Linked DNA regions of Halostagnicola kamekurae. The main gene of each other region encodes a partner of the protein of the gene in region 5 in a complex. Links are inferred from orthologs where the notes say so. Each region holds a gene or a part of one and is shown on either strand. Other genes may lie near its edges. The genes, in order: BM348_RS01655, rpoB, BM348_RS07420, BM348_RS02210 and BM348_RS06575.

Region 1 (3,232 bases), 950 kb from region 5 along the record:
GCTCGACGCTGGCTTTGTTCATGACCAGCGCGTCCTCGATGTTGAACCCCTCGTAGCTCATCACGGCGACGACGAAGTTCTGCGCCGCGGGTCGTTCGTCGAAGCCGATCTGCTCGGTCGTCTGCGTTTTGACCATCGAGAGCTGCGGGTAGTGCAGCAGGTGCTGGCGCGTGTCCGGGCGGATCCGGTAGTTCGCAGAGGGCAGCCCCAGCGACTGCTTGACCATCCCCGCACCCATCGTAATCCGCGGCGAGGCGTTGTGTTCCGGGTACGGAATCATGCCCGCACCGATCCCGAAGATCAGCTGCGGGTCGATCTCGAGGTGCGTGTGGCGTTCGTTGAGATCGTCCTCGTCGACCGCCACGTAGATGTCCTCTTCTTCCTCCGCGTCGATGAACTCGATGTAACCGTGAGCGACGAGGTCCTCGAACTCGAGTTCGTCGTTTCGGAGCGCTTCGATCTCATCGTCGGAAATTCGCGGTTCGCCGTCCTCGACGACCAGCAGCGGCCGTCGAGCCCGTCCGGCGTCGGCGTTGATGATCACTTCGCGCGTGCGCTCTTTGACGGAGACGTTGACCATCTCCGAAACGTCGCCGAGACGTCGCGCTTCGCGGATCTGTTCGGCAAGTTCGTGCGGATCGTCGTGGGTCCCCACCAGCGATCCGTTTACGTACACCTTGGCTTCTCGTTGTTGGCTACTCATTATTGGTTAGTCGTCTGCGGGCGACGTCGTTCGTTCGATGCCTTCGATGCCGGGAATCCCCTCGACTCCCATCGACGCCAGTTCGCGTTTGAGTTCCTGTTCGTCCTCGACGTTCTGGGAGAGCTCCATCGCCTGTGCGAAGTTCTTCACCAGCCCACAGTTCGGCCCCTCCGGCGTCTCCGAGGGGCAGATGCGACCCCACTGGGTCGCGTGCAGGTCCCGCGCCTCGAAGTGGGGCTGCGACCGCGAGAGCGGCGAACGAAGGCGGCGAAGGTGTGACAGAACCCCCATGAAGTCGGTCCGATCGACCAACTGGGAGACCCCCGATCGGCCCCCAACCCAGTTGCCCGTCGCGATCGGGTGCTCGAGCCGTTCCGTGAGCACGTCCGATCGAACCACGGTATTGACCGATAGCTGACGGTTCCGCATGTTGGCCCGCTCGAGCTGGTACTTCACGTCCCGGGCCAGCTTGTTCAGCGCCGTCCGGAACAGGTCCTTCATCAGGTCGCCGCTGACCTTCAGGCGCTTGTTGGCGTAGTGGTCCTTGTCGTCGGATTCGCGCCGGTCGAGCGCGAGTTCGAAACACGCCTCGGCCATCCGACAGAGGTAGTGTGCCTTGTTGATTCGGACGTCTTCCTCCTCGACGCCGTCCTCGTGGAGGTGCGGGAGCAGGTACCGATCGATGACGTAGTTCGCCCGTTTGAGCTGGTAGTTCTTGCCCTGGCCGGAGGCGACGCGTTTCCCGAGCTCTTCGATCGCCTGCTCTTCGGTCTGGACCTCGGCTTCCTCCAGATTCTCGAGCATGTACTTGACGACCTCGGGGTCGTTCGAGACCTTGTGGACGATCTCCTCGTCGGACTCGAGTCCGAGCGCGCGAACGAGCGTGACGAAGTTGATCGATCCCGAAACGGACGGGAACGAGACCTCGAGCAGGCCGTCTCGAGTGCGTTCACACAGCACGAGCGCGCGGTAGCCACGACGCTGGGAGAACGTCTTGGCGACCTGAATCTCGTCGCCGTACTTGGTGTCGTACTCCGCGAGGATCTTGTTCGGCGCGAGGTCCTCGCTGGTCATGAGGACGCGCTCGGAGCCGTTGACGATGAAGTAGCCGCCGGGATCGGCCGGGTCCTCGCCGATGTCGATCAGTTCCTGGTCGGAAAAGCCCGCGATGTTACACTTATCGGAGCCGACCATGACCGGCATCCGGCCGATCTTCGTCTCCGTGGAGTCGACGACCCGCTGGTCGCCCTCTTCGCCCTTGACGATGGACATCTCCATGAACACGGGCGCGGAGTAGGTGATGTTTCGGAGTCGTGCCTCCTGTGGGTACAACAGCTCCTCGGACCCGTCGGCTTCCCGAACGCGGGGTGTGACGACGCGGACGTCGCCGAGTTCGACGTGGACCGGCTCTTCGCCCTCTTTGTCGCCGATGTCGGTTTCGATCGTCTCCTTCTCGTCGACGACGCGTTGCATCCCCCGGTTGAGAAAGGAGTTGAACGAGCGGTAGTGATGTTCTGCGAGTCGTTCCTTCGAGAAGTATTCACGCGAAATGTCTCGTCGTTTAGATCTGTTGAGTTCTGTTGCCATTTATTCCACCACGAGTCGGTAAATGACCGCCTGATCGGTCGTCCGGGAATCCCGAACGATCTTGATTACGTCGCCGATCTCGGCCTCGTCGGGTAGTGCAGGATCGTTGCGTTTGATTTTCGGCAGGTCTGTGCGATCGATGTCGTACTCGTCGAGCACCTCTTCGAGGACCTCCTCCTCGAGGACAGTGTGCTCTGGCACGAGTTCGTGTTGGCTTACGTCTACCATGGGTTGTGCTGGGCTATGGGGAAAGAAGCTGCTGTCACGAGATACTACAGTAACGTATCGGCGGGAGGCAGTTAAGCGTTTCTAAGTCGGACGCAAGCGTAACGCTATCCGGTCGCCCAGACCCGACCGGTGTCGCCGTTCACGCTCTCAAATAGCCCGTTCTCAGTTAAATCCCTTATGGGAAATGTAACATGCGAATTAGGTTCGAGCACCAGACGGGGTCCGGTGACGAGTACCATACGGCGCTCGAGTGAGAATCCTTAAGAGTGCCACCGAGAAAACGGATGTACGGGTTGCCCGGGTGGTGTAGTGGCCCATCATACAACCCTGTCACGGTTGTGACGCGGGTTCAAATCCCGCCTCGGGCGTTTTCTGTCGTTCAATTCCGATCGAGGAGCGGAGCGACGAGTGAGGACTGAACGACAGAAAACCCAAACAGGGATTTGAACCAGAGAGTGAAGCGAACGCAGTGAGTGAAACGACCGTGGTTCAAATCCCGTCTCGGGCGCTTTCTCCACAATTCAAACTCGTGAGCAACCAGGCTGCTGTGTTGCGAGCGTCAGAATTGTAGAAGCGGCATGCGGGATTTGAGCACTGCCAGTCGCGCACAGCGAACGACGTGAGCGAGCACGTCTGGGGTCGGTTCAAATCCCGTCTCGAGCGTCTTCTTCCGCGAACAATCCCGCCTCGAGCGTTTTCGAGACCCCGAATCGA
Region 2 (2,879 bases), 950 kb from region 5 along the record:
CGATCGACGCCTTCCTCCTCGTCGCCCTGCATCGCGCCGGCGATGCGCTGGGAGAACTCGCTGGTGAGAACCTGCTGGACCTCGTAGTAGGTCGTCGGTTTCTCGTGGTCGATGTCGTACTGGATTTCGCCGCAATGTGGACACCGATCCTTCTTTCGCGCCTGCCGAATCGCCGCCTTGGTGACGTCGTTCAGGTCGCGGCCGAGTTTCCGCGACTCGGTGATGTCGTCGCGGAACTCGTCGCGTTCGTCCTCGGTCAACAGGAGCTTCGAACACTCCCGGCAGGTGCCCCGAAGGAGGCGTCGGATGAGTTTCGTAAAGCCGACGTGGATGACCGGTGCGGCCAGTTCGATGTGGCCGAAGTGGCCGTTACAGGACCCGGAGTGTTTCCCGCAGGTCTTGCACTCGAGACCGGGGTCGATGACGCCCAGTCGCGGGTCCATCAGCCCCATGTCGATGGGGAACCCGTCGTCGTCGTAGGTGTCCGCGGTGATGATCTTCGTCGCGCTCATCTCCCGATACTCCTCGGGCTCCATGAGCCCGAAGTTTATCGATCCGATGTCTTTTGGTGTGCTGTCTTGCATGTTAGACGGCGTCTACTAGTTCCAGTCGTGGTGCGATACCCAGCGCCTTCATCTCGTCTAGGAGGAGCTTGAACGCGTAGCTCATCTCGATCTCGTGGATGTCGGTCTCCTCGTCGCAGTTCGGGCAGTAGACCCGACGCTGCTCGACGTTCTCGACCGCGCTCATCCCACACTGTCCACAGACGTTGATGAACTCGCGGTCGGACTCGTCGAGCAGTCGCTCCTTGAGCGTCATGGCCGCGCCGTGGCCGATGAAGACGTCCCGCTCCATCTCCCCGATACGGAGTCCGCCCTCGCGGGCGCGACCCTCGGTCGGCTGTCGAGTGAGAACCTGCACCGGCCCGCGAGAGCGGGCGTGCAGTTTGTTCGAGACCATGTGGTAGAGCTTCTGGTAGAAGATGATACCGACGAAAATCTCGGCCTCAATCTTCTCGCCCGTGACGCCCGAATACATCGTTTCCTTGCCCGACGAATCGAAGCCGGACTCCTCGAGTCCGCCTCGAAGCTCGTCTTCGTCCTCACCGAGGAACGGCGTCCCGTCGACGCGACGGCCCTCCATCGCGCCGAGTTTGCCGCCGATCATCTCGAGGATGTGTCCGACGGTCATCCGCGAAGGCAGCGCGTGCGGGTTGATCACGAGGTCGGGGACGACGCCCGCTTCGGTGAAGGGCATGTCCTCCTGCGGTGCGAGGTGGCCGACGACTCCCTTCTGGCCGTGGCGGCTGGCGAACTTGTCCCCGAGTTCGGGGATCCGCTCGTCGCGCACTGAGACCTTTGAGAGTTTCGAGCCGTCCTCGCCTTCCATCAGCGTGACCGTGTCGACGACGCCGCTCTCACCCGAGCGCATCGTGACCGACGTTTCGCGGCGTTTCTGCGGCGAGAGACCGCCCATGTCGTCGGGCTCCTCGAGGAAGCGCGGCGGGCTCGTCTTCCCGAGCAGGACGCTGTTTTCGTCCACGTCCGTTTCGGGGTTGACCAGTCCGTCCTCGTCGAGATGCGTGTAAGCTTCCTCGCCGCGAGCACCGCGGACGTCCTGGGATGGAATCTCGAAGCGATCCTCCTGTCCGCCGGGGTAGCGCCGTTCCTCGCCCTCGTAGGTCCGGAAGAAATGTGAGCGGGCGAGCGCGCGCTCGACGCTGGCTTTGTTCATGACCAGCGCGTCCTCGATGTTGAACCCCTCGTAGCTCATCACGGCGACGACGAAGTTCTGCGCCGCGGGTCGTTCGTCGAAGCCGATCTGCTCGGTCGTCTGCGTTTTGACCATCGAGAGCTGCGGGTAGTGCAGCAGGTGCTGGCGCGTGTCCGGGCGGATCCGGTAGTTCGCAGAGGGCAGCCCCAGCGACTGCTTGACCATCCCCGCACCCATCGTAATCCGCGGCGAGGCGTTGTGTTCCGGGTACGGAATCATGCCCGCACCGATCCCGAAGATCAGCTGCGGGTCGATCTCGAGGTGCGTGTGGCGTTCGTTGAGATCGTCCTCGTCGACCGCCACGTAGATGTCCTCTTCTTCCTCCGCGTCGATGAACTCGATGTAACCGTGAGCGACGAGGTCCTCGAACTCGAGTTCGTCGTTTCGGAGCGCTTCGATCTCATCGTCGGAAATTCGCGGTTCGCCGTCCTCGACGACCAGCAGCGGCCGTCGAGCCCGTCCGGCGTCGGCGTTGATGATCACTTCGCGCGTGCGCTCTTTGACGGAGACGTTGACCATCTCCGAAACGTCGCCGAGACGTCGCGCTTCGCGGATCTGTTCGGCAAGTTCGTGCGGATCGTCGTGGGTCCCCACCAGCGATCCGTTTACGTACACCTTGGCTTCTCGTTGTTGGCTACTCATTATTGGTTAGTCGTCTGCGGGCGACGTCGTTCGTTCGATGCCTTCGATGCCGGGAATCCCCTCGACTCCCATCGACGCCAGTTCGCGTTTGAGTTCCTGTTCGTCCTCGACGTTCTGGGAGAGCTCCATCGCCTGTGCGAAGTTCTTCACCAGCCCACAGTTCGGCCCCTCCGGCGTCTCCGAGGGGCAGATGCGACCCCACTGGGTCGCGTGCAGGTCCCGCGCCTCGAAGTGGGGCTGCGACCGCGAGAGCGGCGAACGAAGGCGGCGAAGGTGTGACAGAACCCCCATGAAGTCGGTCCGATCGACCAACTGGGAGACCCCCGATCGGCCCCCAACCCAGTTGCCCGTCGCGATCGGGTGCTCGAGCCGTTCCGTGAGCACGTCCGATCGAACCACGGTATTGACCGATAGCTGACGGTTCCGCATGTTGGCCCGCTCGAGCTGGTACTTCACGTCCCGGG
Region 3 (2,985 bases), 160 kb from region 5 along the record:
TCTGCGAGGCCGTCGATACGCCCGTGATCGCCTCGTCGGGCTGTGGCGGTCCCGAACACATGTACGACGTGTTCACGGAAGCTGACGCGGACGCCGGGCTCGCGGCCTCTATCTTCCACTTCGACGAGTATTCCGTCGGCGAAGTCAAAGACTACCTCGCCGAGCGTGACGTGCCGGTTCGACAGTAACCTCCCCGAGCGCTTGCGGGACGCTGATTCGACAGTAACCGCCTCGGGCCCTCGCGAGACGGTAATTTCGTCTTCTCGAAGCGCAGAATCGGCGCGGTGAACAGCCGGAATTCGTCTCGAGTCGAAACACGATGTAATCTCGAGTCGCATTCGCGACCCGTTCTCGAATCTGTTTCGCGATGCGATCGCAAGTCGAATCCCCAATACAGTATCCTTATGCTCGCGCGGCCGACCGCTACTAACAGTGACCTGGCGGTGTGCGTGGTGTGGCAAACCGCACGAATCCGATGATCCGCCCTGTGAGCGATGCGGATACAACTCGTTCAACCGCGCGGACGACGCCGGGGACGAGGCTGGCCGCGGGGACGCCTCCCCGACCTACGTCTGGGCTTGTACGAACTGCGGCCGCGAGCACGTGCGCAACTCGCCGCCCTGCGCTCGCTGTGGTAACCACACGCTCGAGCGAACCGAACAGACGTTCGACGAGAGCGACCGGGATCTCGAGGGTGCGAGCTGGCTCGAGGTCGCAAAGCCCTACTCGCCGGTTATCGCCGTGTTCGTCATCGTCGTCGCGCTGTTCGCCACCGGCATCGTTCCGCTATCAGTAATTCCGGGCATCGGAACCGACGTTCCGGGCGAGGCCACCGAGGCCAATGGCATCGATCTCGAGGAGACGGCGCTGCTGGTACACGACCGGCTCGCAGACGAGCGAGCCGCGGCCGGCGAAACCGAGACCGCCGACGGGACGGGTGGCGGAGCGGGCCTCGAGTACGATCAGGGCCTCGAGGCGTTCGCGACGGCCGAAAATCAGCGCCTCGTCGTGGGCGCGTACACCGACGACGACGGCGGCGACCGGACCGACCCGTCGGAGTTTGATCTCTCCTGTGAGAGCGGCCCCCGCGGAGTCCAGATTCTCGCCCAGGACTCGATCGACGCGTACGATACCGAAGCGGCGCTCGCGGACGACCTCGCGGAGAACCTCCTCGAGGCGTTCGACTCGCGGGGAATCGAGCGGGACGACCACGACGCGGAAGGAATCGACGTCCACGTCGGCCCCGACGGAGCGATACTCGCGGTATACGTCGGCTGCTGATTTGGACCGCCCGAATGCCGACGGACCCGCCACTCTCGAGGCGTGAGTTCTCGGCACAGAGGCCTCTTGGCACAGAACGACCCAACGCAGAAGAGCCTCGAATCGAAATCAGACTGCCGCTTCGAACGCGTTTCGGAACGACGTCGTCTTCTCGCGGACGGTCCCGGCGCTCTCCTCGAGCGCGTCGATGGGGTCGACGCCCGGTTCGGTCTTGATCGTCAGGATCGGGTCAGTCTGTCCGCCGGACTGCTCCGGATTCACGTCGTAGGTCGCCGCGGCGACGTTTTCCTGCTCGAGGAGCGTCCCTTTGAGCACGTTCATGAACGTGTGATCCTCGCCGCCGATCTCGATCGAAAGCTCGGTCTCCGTGCGTTCGGTGACCCGCAGTTCCATACGATTTCATCCGAGCGTCACGTGCTTGTACCTTTCGAAGACGCCGCTCGATCAGCCGCTCGAGCCGTCGCGGCGACGGCGGGACATAAACCCTATACCACTTCGCTCACAGGACAGAGATATGAATCCGATCGGGGCCGTGCTGGCCGTCGTTCTCGCGGCGACGTTCGTCGGCTCGATAGCGGCTCTCAAAAACGTTCACGACCCGGAGCAGCCGTGGGGAGACGTTCTCCGGTCCCGATTTGTCTACGGCGTGCCGTGGGGGACCGTGCTCGTCCTCGCGTTCGTCCTCGCGTTCTACCTCTTCGTTCAGGACGGCATCTCCGAGTTCTCCGATCCGGTGTCGATCCCGTATCGGGCCTATTCGTACTACTACCCGCTCGGAATGCTTTCTGCCTCGTTTGCACACGCGAGCGCCGGACACCTCCTCAGCAACGTCTTCGGTGCTGCGGTCGTCGCCCCGATCGCCGAATACGCGTGGGGACACTACCCGAACGGGCGCGATTCGAGCGAGCACGATTCGAACGGACGTGATTCGAATACACGCGACGACCGGTCTTCGAGGACGCTGTGGAAGACTCCGTGGGTTCGGGCGGTCGTGATCTTTCCGCTTACCGTACTCGCGCTCGGAATCGTCACGAGTCTGTTCGCGCTCGGCCCGGTGATCGGGTTCTCCGGCATCGTCTTCGCGTTCGCCGGGTTCGCTATCGTCCGCTACCCGATCCCAACGGTTCTGGCAGTTCTCGGCGGCCAAACCGTCCTCATGACGACCTACGATGCGCTTTCGACCCCGATCGGTCTCTACGTTCCACAGGCCAGTCCCGCCACGGCGCCGTCGTGGGCGAACGTCGCGATTCAGGGCCACGCGCTCGGATTCTTCGCCGGATTCGTCCTCGCCGCGATACTGTACAGGCGACGCCAGTATCGACCGAACCCGCTTTACCTCTGGATCGCCGTCCTGTTCTTCGCGTTCGAACAGGGCCTCTGGCAGATCTACTGGTACGGCGACCAGAACTCGTTTTACCTGTTTCAGGGCCCCGGAATCGCCATCGTCACCGGACTGGCGCTCATCGTCACCCTCGCGGTCACCGCCCCCAATCGGCCGGCCATTCCCGCGTCGATTCGGGAGCGTTTCGCCCGATCGGACGAAGCGAAACGCGAGATTCGCGCGGAAGCGCGGATCGACCGCATCCTCGAGCTGGCGGGCTCGAGCCGATCGTCGACGCGGGACGCGATCGAGCGGGTCGAGGCGATGGCTCGAGGAGTGGGACCGAGCGGTTCGAAACCGTTCGCGGCGGTCAGCAAGCGCCA
Region 4 (3,165 bases), 840 kb from region 5 along the record:
GACTCGCGAACGGCGGTCACGGTGTGTTCGTCCCGAACGTCCGCGCCCGCGTCCCGGGCGAGGTCCGCGAGGTGGCGATCCAACCCCACCCGGTCGATCACGTTCGAAACGACCTCGTCCTTGTAGAACGGGTAGGCGTCGCTGCCCGGTCCACCCACGTGAAATCGAGCGCCGCGAACCTCGTTCTGTAGGAGGTCCTCGCGAGCATCCGCGCCGGTGAACTCCCAGAGGTCGGTGCTGACGTGTCCCGAGCAGGCCAGCGGCTCGCCGATCGATCCCTTCTCGAGTGCGAGCACGTCGTGGCCGTTCTCGGCCGCCCGACGGGCGAACCTCGCCCCCGGCGGGCCGACGCCGACGACGACGAAATCGTACATACACGTCACGTTCGCGCGGTCGAGTAAATAGTTTCTCGAGTCTCTCGGCTCGTCCGATCCAGTTCGGTATCTGAAAAGGGCCTCAGGCGTCCGAGAGCAACTCCCAGATGGCGTCGCCGTCGCCCTCGAAGCGCTCGAGGAGAGCGCGGACCTGCTTTCGAATCTCGTCGTCGACCCGAACGTGAACCATCCCCTCGTCGGGTTGGCCGTAGACGATGCTCGCGCCGTCCGGCGCTGCGACGATCGCCGGGAGCGCGGCGAGGTCCTCCTCGCCGTCTACGAGTATCGTGGTCGGTTCGTCGGCGGCCATCGCGGTCAGGAGCGTCTCGACGAGGTCCTCGGTGATCTGCCCCGGCGGGTTCTCGACCTCGAGGCTCACGCCCTCGGTGACGGCCTGTTCTATCTCCTCGTCGACCGCGCTGCGTTTGGTTCGGCCGTCGACCAGCGAGACGTCCGGCTGGCGGCCGGCCTGCAGCAGGTGATAGGTAACGACGTCGCCGATGGCGATCAACGGGCCGGAAACCGACGACAGCAAGATGTCGGCGTCGGTCTCGATCGGTCCGAAGGGGTCTTTGAGGTCGCCTCGAGCCTCGACGGGAAGCGAAAGTGAAGCCTGGGCATCGCTGCTCGAGTCGGTAGTGCTCGGAGGAACGGATTCGGTTTCGTCGGCGCTCTCCGCGTCAGTTCGGTCTCGCTCTGCATCGTCGGGGTCGGGATCGCCAGGAGTCACGGGACGAACGGATCACCGGACTTTGAGCGCGTACGCGCCGGGTTCGGTGACCTGCATCTCCGTTGCGATCTGACTTTCCTGAGGGTGGGCGATGACGACGTAACCGGCCCAGTCCTCGGTCAGCGACGACGAGGCGCAGCTTTCGCAGGTCTCGGCGTCGGCGTCGTTGACCCGGTGGCACTCGCGACAGACGAGACGGTTCGACGCCATCGTCACTCACCCGCCGCGGCTTCTTCGCGTTGCTCTCGGTCTTCCTGCAGCCAGCCGTGTTTCCCGAGGCCGGGCTGTTTGGCGGTCAGGCCAATCTTCGAGTCCCGCGGATTGCGCTCGTCGATGCTCTTGGTGACGATGCGCGCGCGGACGGCGTCGTCGACGCCGAGCGTGCGATTCGATTCGTTCGACGCGAGTTGCTGATTCTCGGCGTCGAACGCGAGGTACTCGTCGCTGATCTGCGAGACGTGGAGCAGTCCGTCGACGGGGCCGATGCCGATGAAGGCACCGAACTCGACGACCTCGACGACGGTGCCGTCGACGACTTCCTGCATCTGCGGGTCGAACGTGATCGCGTCGAACTCGGCTTCGTAGTAGACGCCGGGTTCGTTCGGCAAAACGGTCCCCTCGCCGATATCGTGAACCTCGGTGACGGAGACGACGCTGCCGACTTCCTCGTCCATTCGTCCCTCCAGTTTGTCCTGGAGCAGTCGCTTGACGAGCTGGGGCGAAACGTCGCCCAGCTCTGCTGGCGGTACTTCGACGGTGTCAGTTAATCTAGCCCGTTTGTACATCTATGGTTGAGTTACTGCCAACTTGTTTCTCCCGCGTAATGCAATTACCGGTCTCCGCGCTTCGAGGACCCGGTCGCGTAGCGGGCGGTCGTTCGTGACGACGTAGTCGACTGCACCCTCGCGGGCGAGTTCGACCAGCGCGTCGTCTGCGTACGATTCCTCGGTGTCGACCACGAGACAGCGGTCGGTCGCTAAGTCGTGGCCGACGGACGCCGCGGTGCCCTCCGTGCCGCCTTTCTCGCCGAGACGGCGAAGTTCCTCGACAACCGACTGGGGCGTCGTTGGCTCGAACTCCCCCAGGAGTCTGTCGAGTTCGTCGAACAGTCGCACGTCGAGTTCGACCGGCATCATCAGCGCACTCGTATCGAGAGCGACCCGCGAGGCCATCGGAGATTACTCCGTCAACGTTCCGAGGCCGATCAGCCGCCAGCGCGCACCGATCCGGCGGTTGATCGCGATTTTCGCGCCCGGATCGGCACAGACCGGCCGCTTGAGTTTGACCTCGCACTCGCCCTCGCGCGCGCTCGTGACCGCGCCGACGGTCGTCGACGTGCCGACGGTCATCATGAGCGGCTCGCCCGTGCTGATCTCCTCGACGGTCTCGCCGCCGTCGACGCCGACGACGCGCTCGAGCAGGTCGACGTCCATCGTGAACTGCTCCCACGTCGGCGGTAGCGAGCCGGGCGGACCGGCCATCTGGCCCGCCAGCGCGTCGCCTTTCGTCAGCGACGGATCGAGTCCCGTTCCGACGCCGAGCAGGCCGCCGGGCGTGACGGTGTCGACGTCTTCGCCGCCGGCCTGCAGCGACCGGATCGTCGTCTCGATCGGGACGTACTCGCTCTGGCCGCCCTCTTCGACCTCGCGGCCGGGTTTGACCTCAAGTTCGTCCTCGACCTCGAGTTCGCCGGCGACGAGACTGCCGCCGAGGACGCCCCCGGTGAGGTCTTCGAACGTCGTTCCCGGCTTGTTGATGTCGAAACTGCGTGCGACGTGGAGTCGCGCGTCGGTGTCGGGGTCGCGCTCGGGGGTCGGAATCTCCTCCTCGATTGCGCTGATGAGCAGATCCATGTTCACGTCCTGTCCCGCGCTGACGGGGACGACGGGGGCGTCTTCGGCGACGGTCCCCTCGACGAACTCCTGAATCTGTTCGTAGTTCGAGCGTGCGGTCTCGCCGTCGACGAGGTCGACCTTGTTCTGGGCGATGACGATGTTGTCGATGCCGATGAGATCCAGCGCCATCAGGTGCTCTTCGGTCTGGGGCTGGGGAACGGGTTCG
Region 5 (3,276 bases):
CGGCCGTCCGAATGCGGCCGTCGGTCTTCGAGACGTCGAGGACGTACAGGCCGTCGGTCCGGACGCGGTGGATGAACCGCTCCATGTCCGCGGTCTTTTGCTGGGTACCGATATGGACACCGGCACCGAGGTAGTCCTCGACGGGGATGAGCAGGTCCGCTTCCTCGTCGGACATCACGTCGTCGTCGAGGGTCGGTCCCGCGTCCTCGTCTGGTTCGGCCTCGGCCGGTTCGTCGGCGTCGGCGGACTGTTCGTCTGCTGGCTCGACGTCGTCGGCGGGATCGGCGGCGGGACCGGCCCCTTCGGCCGGCTCCTCGTCGATCTCCTCCTCGGCGGCGTCGAGCCCTTCCTGTTGTGCGTCGTTGTCAGTCATGTCGCGTCGTCTGCGATTCTGATAAGCTCGTTTAACTTTGCGGTTCGCTCGCCGCCGACGGCACCCGTCTTGATGAACGGGGCGTCGGTCGCGACGGCGAGGTGTGCAATCGTCGCGTCTTCGGTCTCGCCCGACCGGTGGGAAACGACCGAATCGTAGCCGTGCTCGGTCGCGAGTTCGATCGCGTCGAAGGCGTCGGTGAGCGTCCCGATCTGGTTCGGCTTGATCAGGATGCTGTTTGCCGCGCCGCGGTCGATGCCGGTGGCGAGTCGCTCGGTGTTGGTGACGAACAGATCGTCACCGCAGACGAGCGTCTTGTCTCCGACCCTGTCGGTCAGCTCGGCGAACGCCCCGTAGTCGTTCTCGTCGAGCGGATCCTCGACGTAGACGAGATCGTATTCGTCGACGAGCGTCGCGATGTACTCGATCTGCTCGTCGGTCGTACAGGTCGTATCGCTGTACTCGTAGACGCCGGCTTCGTCGTCGTACATCTCCGCGGCGGCGACGTCGAGTCCGAAACCGATCTCGAAGCCGACTTCCTCGGAGACGGCAGAGACGGCCTCGTCGACGAGTTCGAACGCCTCGTCGTCGTCGATCGACGGTGCCCACGCGCCCTCGTCGCCCTTGCCGCAGGCGACGCCGCGTTCCGCCAGCAGGTCCGATACCTTCGCGTGGACGGCCGCGTTCGCGAAGACGGCGTCGGCGACGCTCGGCGCGCCGACGGGTGCGGAGAGGAACTCCTGGATGTCGGTCGCGTCGGCGGCGTGTTCGCCGCCGCCGACGACGTTCCCGAGCGGCGTCGGGAAGTCCCGGCCCCGAAAGGTCCCGCCGAGATGCTGGAACAGCGGCGCGCCGAGCACGTCGGCCCCCGCTTTCGCCGCGGCCATCGAGATGGCGACGGCGCTGTTCGCACCGATCTTCGAGAAGTCGTCCGTTCCGTCGGCCGCGCGGAGCGCGCCGTCGACTTCGCGCTGGTTCCCCGCGTAGACCTCACCGACGAGTCGCGGCACGGCGTGTTCGCGCGCCGCAGCGATCGCCTCGCTGGCCGGGCGCTCGATCGCTTCGTACTCGCCCGTACTTGCCCCCGATGGAGCTGCGGCGCGACCGAACCCGCCGCTTTCGGTCAGCACGTCGGCCTCGACGGTCGGGTTCCCCCGCGAGTCGAGGATCCGTCGGAGGCGAACGTCGGTGATGAGCGTCATTGCTTCCCTCGTTTGACCGTAAACGGCAGTGCGTCGGCGTCGTACTCTTCGGCGGCGACGAGAATCGGCTCGGTCTGGTCGGTGTCGATCAGAACGGGCGCTCCATACGACACCTGCAGTGCTCGAGCGCCGAGAATTCGTGCCTTCTCGTATCGGTTGTGGTGTTGCTGTTGCATTACTGGTATGGTGAGACGACGTCGACGAGGTCGCGGTGTGAGACGAGCATGCGCCGACAGCAGTAGCGCTCGACACCGAGTTCGTCGAGCACTGCTTCCGGATCCTCGTCTCCCTCGTTCGCTCGTTCGTCGAATTCTTCCCAGTGTTCGGCGACGACGTTACCACACGTGAAACACCGGACCGGTACCATCATATCTGAATCACCTTAGCGGTAGGACTTCTGGTAGCGCGCCCGAGCGCCCGGGCCGCCCCACTTTTTGGGTTCGGACTGGCGAACGTCGTTGACGAGCAACGACCGATCGAACTCCATGTAGGCGTCTCGGAGTTCGGCGTCGTTTGCGTGCTGGACGATCCCGCGAGCGATGGCGGTTCGGACGGCGTCTGCCTGCCCGCTGATGCCGCCACCCTCGACGCGAACGTCGATATCGACTCCGTCCCGGAGGTCGTCGCCGGCGATGCGGAACGGTTCGAGCATCTTGAGCCGGGACATCTCCGGCTCGACCAGCTCGACCGGCTGGGAGTTGATTCTGACGCGACCTTCGCCGTCTTGAACGGTCGCCCGAGCGACCGCGGTCTTCTTCTTACCACTTGTGTTCGTTACCATGTGACGTTAGCACCTAACTGTTCTGCGACTTCGTGAAGGTGAACGAAACGGATGTTCGAGAGCCGATCGAGCGACGTGTCCTCGAGGATCTCGGCCTCGCGGTCGTCGTCGTTCTCGTAGGGGTTGCCGACGTAGACGCGGACGCCTTCGAACGCCTCGCGGCCGCGTGGTTTCTTGTGCGGCAACATCCCGCGGATGGACCGCTTGAAAATCATGTCGGGACGGCGTGGGTATGCCGGCCCCTGATCGGAACTGAGCTGCGTTCGCGTCCGGTAGGTGTCGATAACGTCGTCTCTGTCGCCGGTGATGACCGCATCTTCGGCGTTGACCACGGCGACCGTCTCGCCGTCCAGTGCGCGCTGTGCGACCTGGCTGGCCACGCGACCGAGGATGCAGTCTCGAGCGTCGACGACGACGTCCGCATCGAACTCTGCGTAGCTCATGCGATCACCCGGACGTCGCTTCCTTCTGGGTTCTCTTCGAGCACTTGCTCGAGCGGTACTGGCTCGCCGACCTGGTCGATTTTCGTCTCTGCCGACGACGAGAAGTCGACGGCGGCGACGGTGACGTTCTTCTGGAGTGCGCCCGAACCCAGCACCTTGCCGGGAACGACGACGGTCTCTTCTTCTCGCGCGTACCGCTCGATGCGCCCCAGGTTCACTTCCGCGTGACTCCGACGGGGTTTCTCGAGACGGTCCGCGATATCACGCCAGACGTCTGCGTCCGCGCTTCGCGAGGCGGACTTCAGCTCGGCGATAAGATCGTTGAGCCTCGGATTGGTTTTACTACTCATTGGTGTCCTCCAAATGCTGCAAAGGTGCGACTCTCGACGTGAGAGTCGCGGAGAAGTGATGCAGGGAGCAGGATTTGAACCTGCGGACTCCTACGAGACAGCGCCCTGAACGCTGCGCCGTTGGCCT

What was found.
Region 1: BM348_RS06575 (region 5) and BM348_RS01655 share a complex: the UniProt entries of both Methanocaldococcus jannaschii proteins name them as parts of the RNA polymerase complex. The link is inferred for Halostagnicola kamekurae from one-to-one orthologs.
Region 2: BM348_RS06575 (region 5) and rpoB share a complex: the UniProt entries of both Methanocaldococcus jannaschii proteins name them as parts of the RNA polymerase complex. The link is inferred for Halostagnicola kamekurae from one-to-one orthologs.
Region 3: BM348_RS06575 (region 5) and BM348_RS07420 share a complex: the UniProt entries of both Methanocaldococcus jannaschii proteins name them as parts of the RNA polymerase complex. The link is inferred for Halostagnicola kamekurae from one-to-one orthologs.
Region 4: BM348_RS06575 (region 5) and BM348_RS02210 share a complex: the UniProt entries of both Methanocaldococcus jannaschii proteins name them as parts of the RNA polymerase complex. The link is inferred for Halostagnicola kamekurae from one-to-one orthologs.

The regions. Positions count from the first base shown.
Region 1 is NZ_FOZS01000001.1:329,649-332,880, reverse strand. What follows is about bases 1-2,955. They hold BM348_RS01655 (DNA-directed RNA polymerase subunit B''), read right to left. Parts: upstream 2,291-2,955; coding sequence 710-2,290; downstream 1-709. Other genes in these bases: BM348_RS01650 (DNA-directed RNA polymerase subunit H), read right to left, coding at 2,291-2,518; rpoB (DNA-directed RNA polymerase subunit B), read right to left, coding at 1-703. Outside these bases: BM348_RS21045 (hypothetical protein), read right to left, coding at 3,163-3,232. UniProt on the Methanocaldococcus jannaschii protein: DNA-dependent RNA polymerase (RNAP) catalyzes the transcription of DNA into RNA using the four ribonucleoside triphosphates as substrates. The Rpo2 subunit (Rpo2N and Rpo2C in this organism) is implicated in DNA promoter recognition and in nucleotide binding.
Region 2 is NZ_FOZS01000001.1:331,714-334,592, reverse strand. It holds rpoB (DNA-directed RNA polymerase subunit B), read right to left. Parts: upstream 2,416-2,879; coding sequence 586-2,415; downstream 1-585. Other genes in the region: BM348_RS01655 (DNA-directed RNA polymerase subunit B''), read right to left, coding at 2,422-2,879; BM348_RS01665 (DNA-directed RNA polymerase subunit A'), read right to left, coding at 1-584. UniProt on the Methanocaldococcus jannaschii protein: DNA-dependent RNA polymerase (RNAP) catalyzes the transcription of DNA into RNA using the four ribonucleoside triphosphates as substrates. The Rpo2 subunit (Rpo2N and Rpo2C in this organism) is implicated in DNA promoter recognition and in nucleotide binding.
Region 3 is NZ_FOZS01000001.1:1,439,757-1,442,741, forward strand. What follows is about bases 33-2,740. They hold BM348_RS07420 (DNA-directed RNA polymerase subunit L), read right to left. Parts: upstream 1,675-2,740; coding sequence 1,390-1,674; downstream 33-1,389. Other genes in these bases: hisF (imidazole glycerol phosphate synthase subunit HisF), read left to right, coding at 33-188; BM348_RS07415 (hypothetical protein), read left to right, coding at 433-1,281; BM348_RS07425 (rhomboid family intramembrane serine protease), read left to right, coding at 1,796-2,740. Also shown: more of hisF, read left to right, coding at 1-32; more of BM348_RS07425, read left to right, coding at 2,741-2,985. UniProt on the Methanocaldococcus jannaschii protein: DNA-dependent RNA polymerase (RNAP) catalyzes the transcription of DNA into RNA using the four ribonucleoside triphosphates as substrates.
Region 4 is NZ_FOZS01000001.1:439,537-442,701, reverse strand. What follows is about bases 104-2,991. They hold BM348_RS02210 (DNA-directed RNA polymerase), read right to left. Parts: upstream 1,890-2,991; coding sequence 1,317-1,889; downstream 104-1,316. Other genes in these bases: BM348_RS02200 (translation initiation factor IF-2 subunit gamma), read right to left, coding at 2,283-2,991; BM348_RS02205 (PIN domain-containing protein), read right to left, coding at 1,890-2,276; spt4 (transcription elongation factor subunit Spt4), read right to left, coding at 1,117-1,314; BM348_RS02220 (GTP-dependent dephospho-CoA kinase family protein), read right to left, coding at 457-1,104; BM348_RS02225 (geranylgeranyl reductase family protein), read right to left, coding at 104-374. Outside these bases: more of BM348_RS02225, read right to left, coding at 1-103; more of BM348_RS02200, read right to left, coding at 2,992-3,165. UniProt on the Methanocaldococcus jannaschii protein: DNA-dependent RNA polymerase (RNAP) catalyzes the transcription of DNA into RNA using the four ribonucleoside triphosphates as substrates.
Region 5 is NZ_FOZS01000001.1:1,280,277-1,283,552, forward strand. The notes cover bases 162-3,160. They hold BM348_RS06575 (DNA-directed RNA polymerase subunit K), read right to left. Parts: upstream 1,752-3,160; coding sequence 1,572-1,751; downstream 162-1,571. Other genes in these bases: rpsB (30S ribosomal protein S2), read right to left, coding at 162-373; eno (phosphopyruvate hydratase), read right to left, coding at 370-1,575; BM348_RS06580 (DNA-directed RNA polymerase subunit N), read right to left, coding at 1,751-1,945; BM348_RS06585 (30S ribosomal protein S9), read right to left, coding at 1,958-2,356; BM348_RS06590 (50S ribosomal protein L13), read right to left, coding at 2,350-2,799. In the rest of the region: more of rpsB, read right to left, coding at 1-161. UniProt on the Methanocaldococcus jannaschii protein: DNA-dependent RNA polymerase (RNAP) catalyzes the transcription of DNA into RNA using the four ribonucleoside triphosphates as substrates.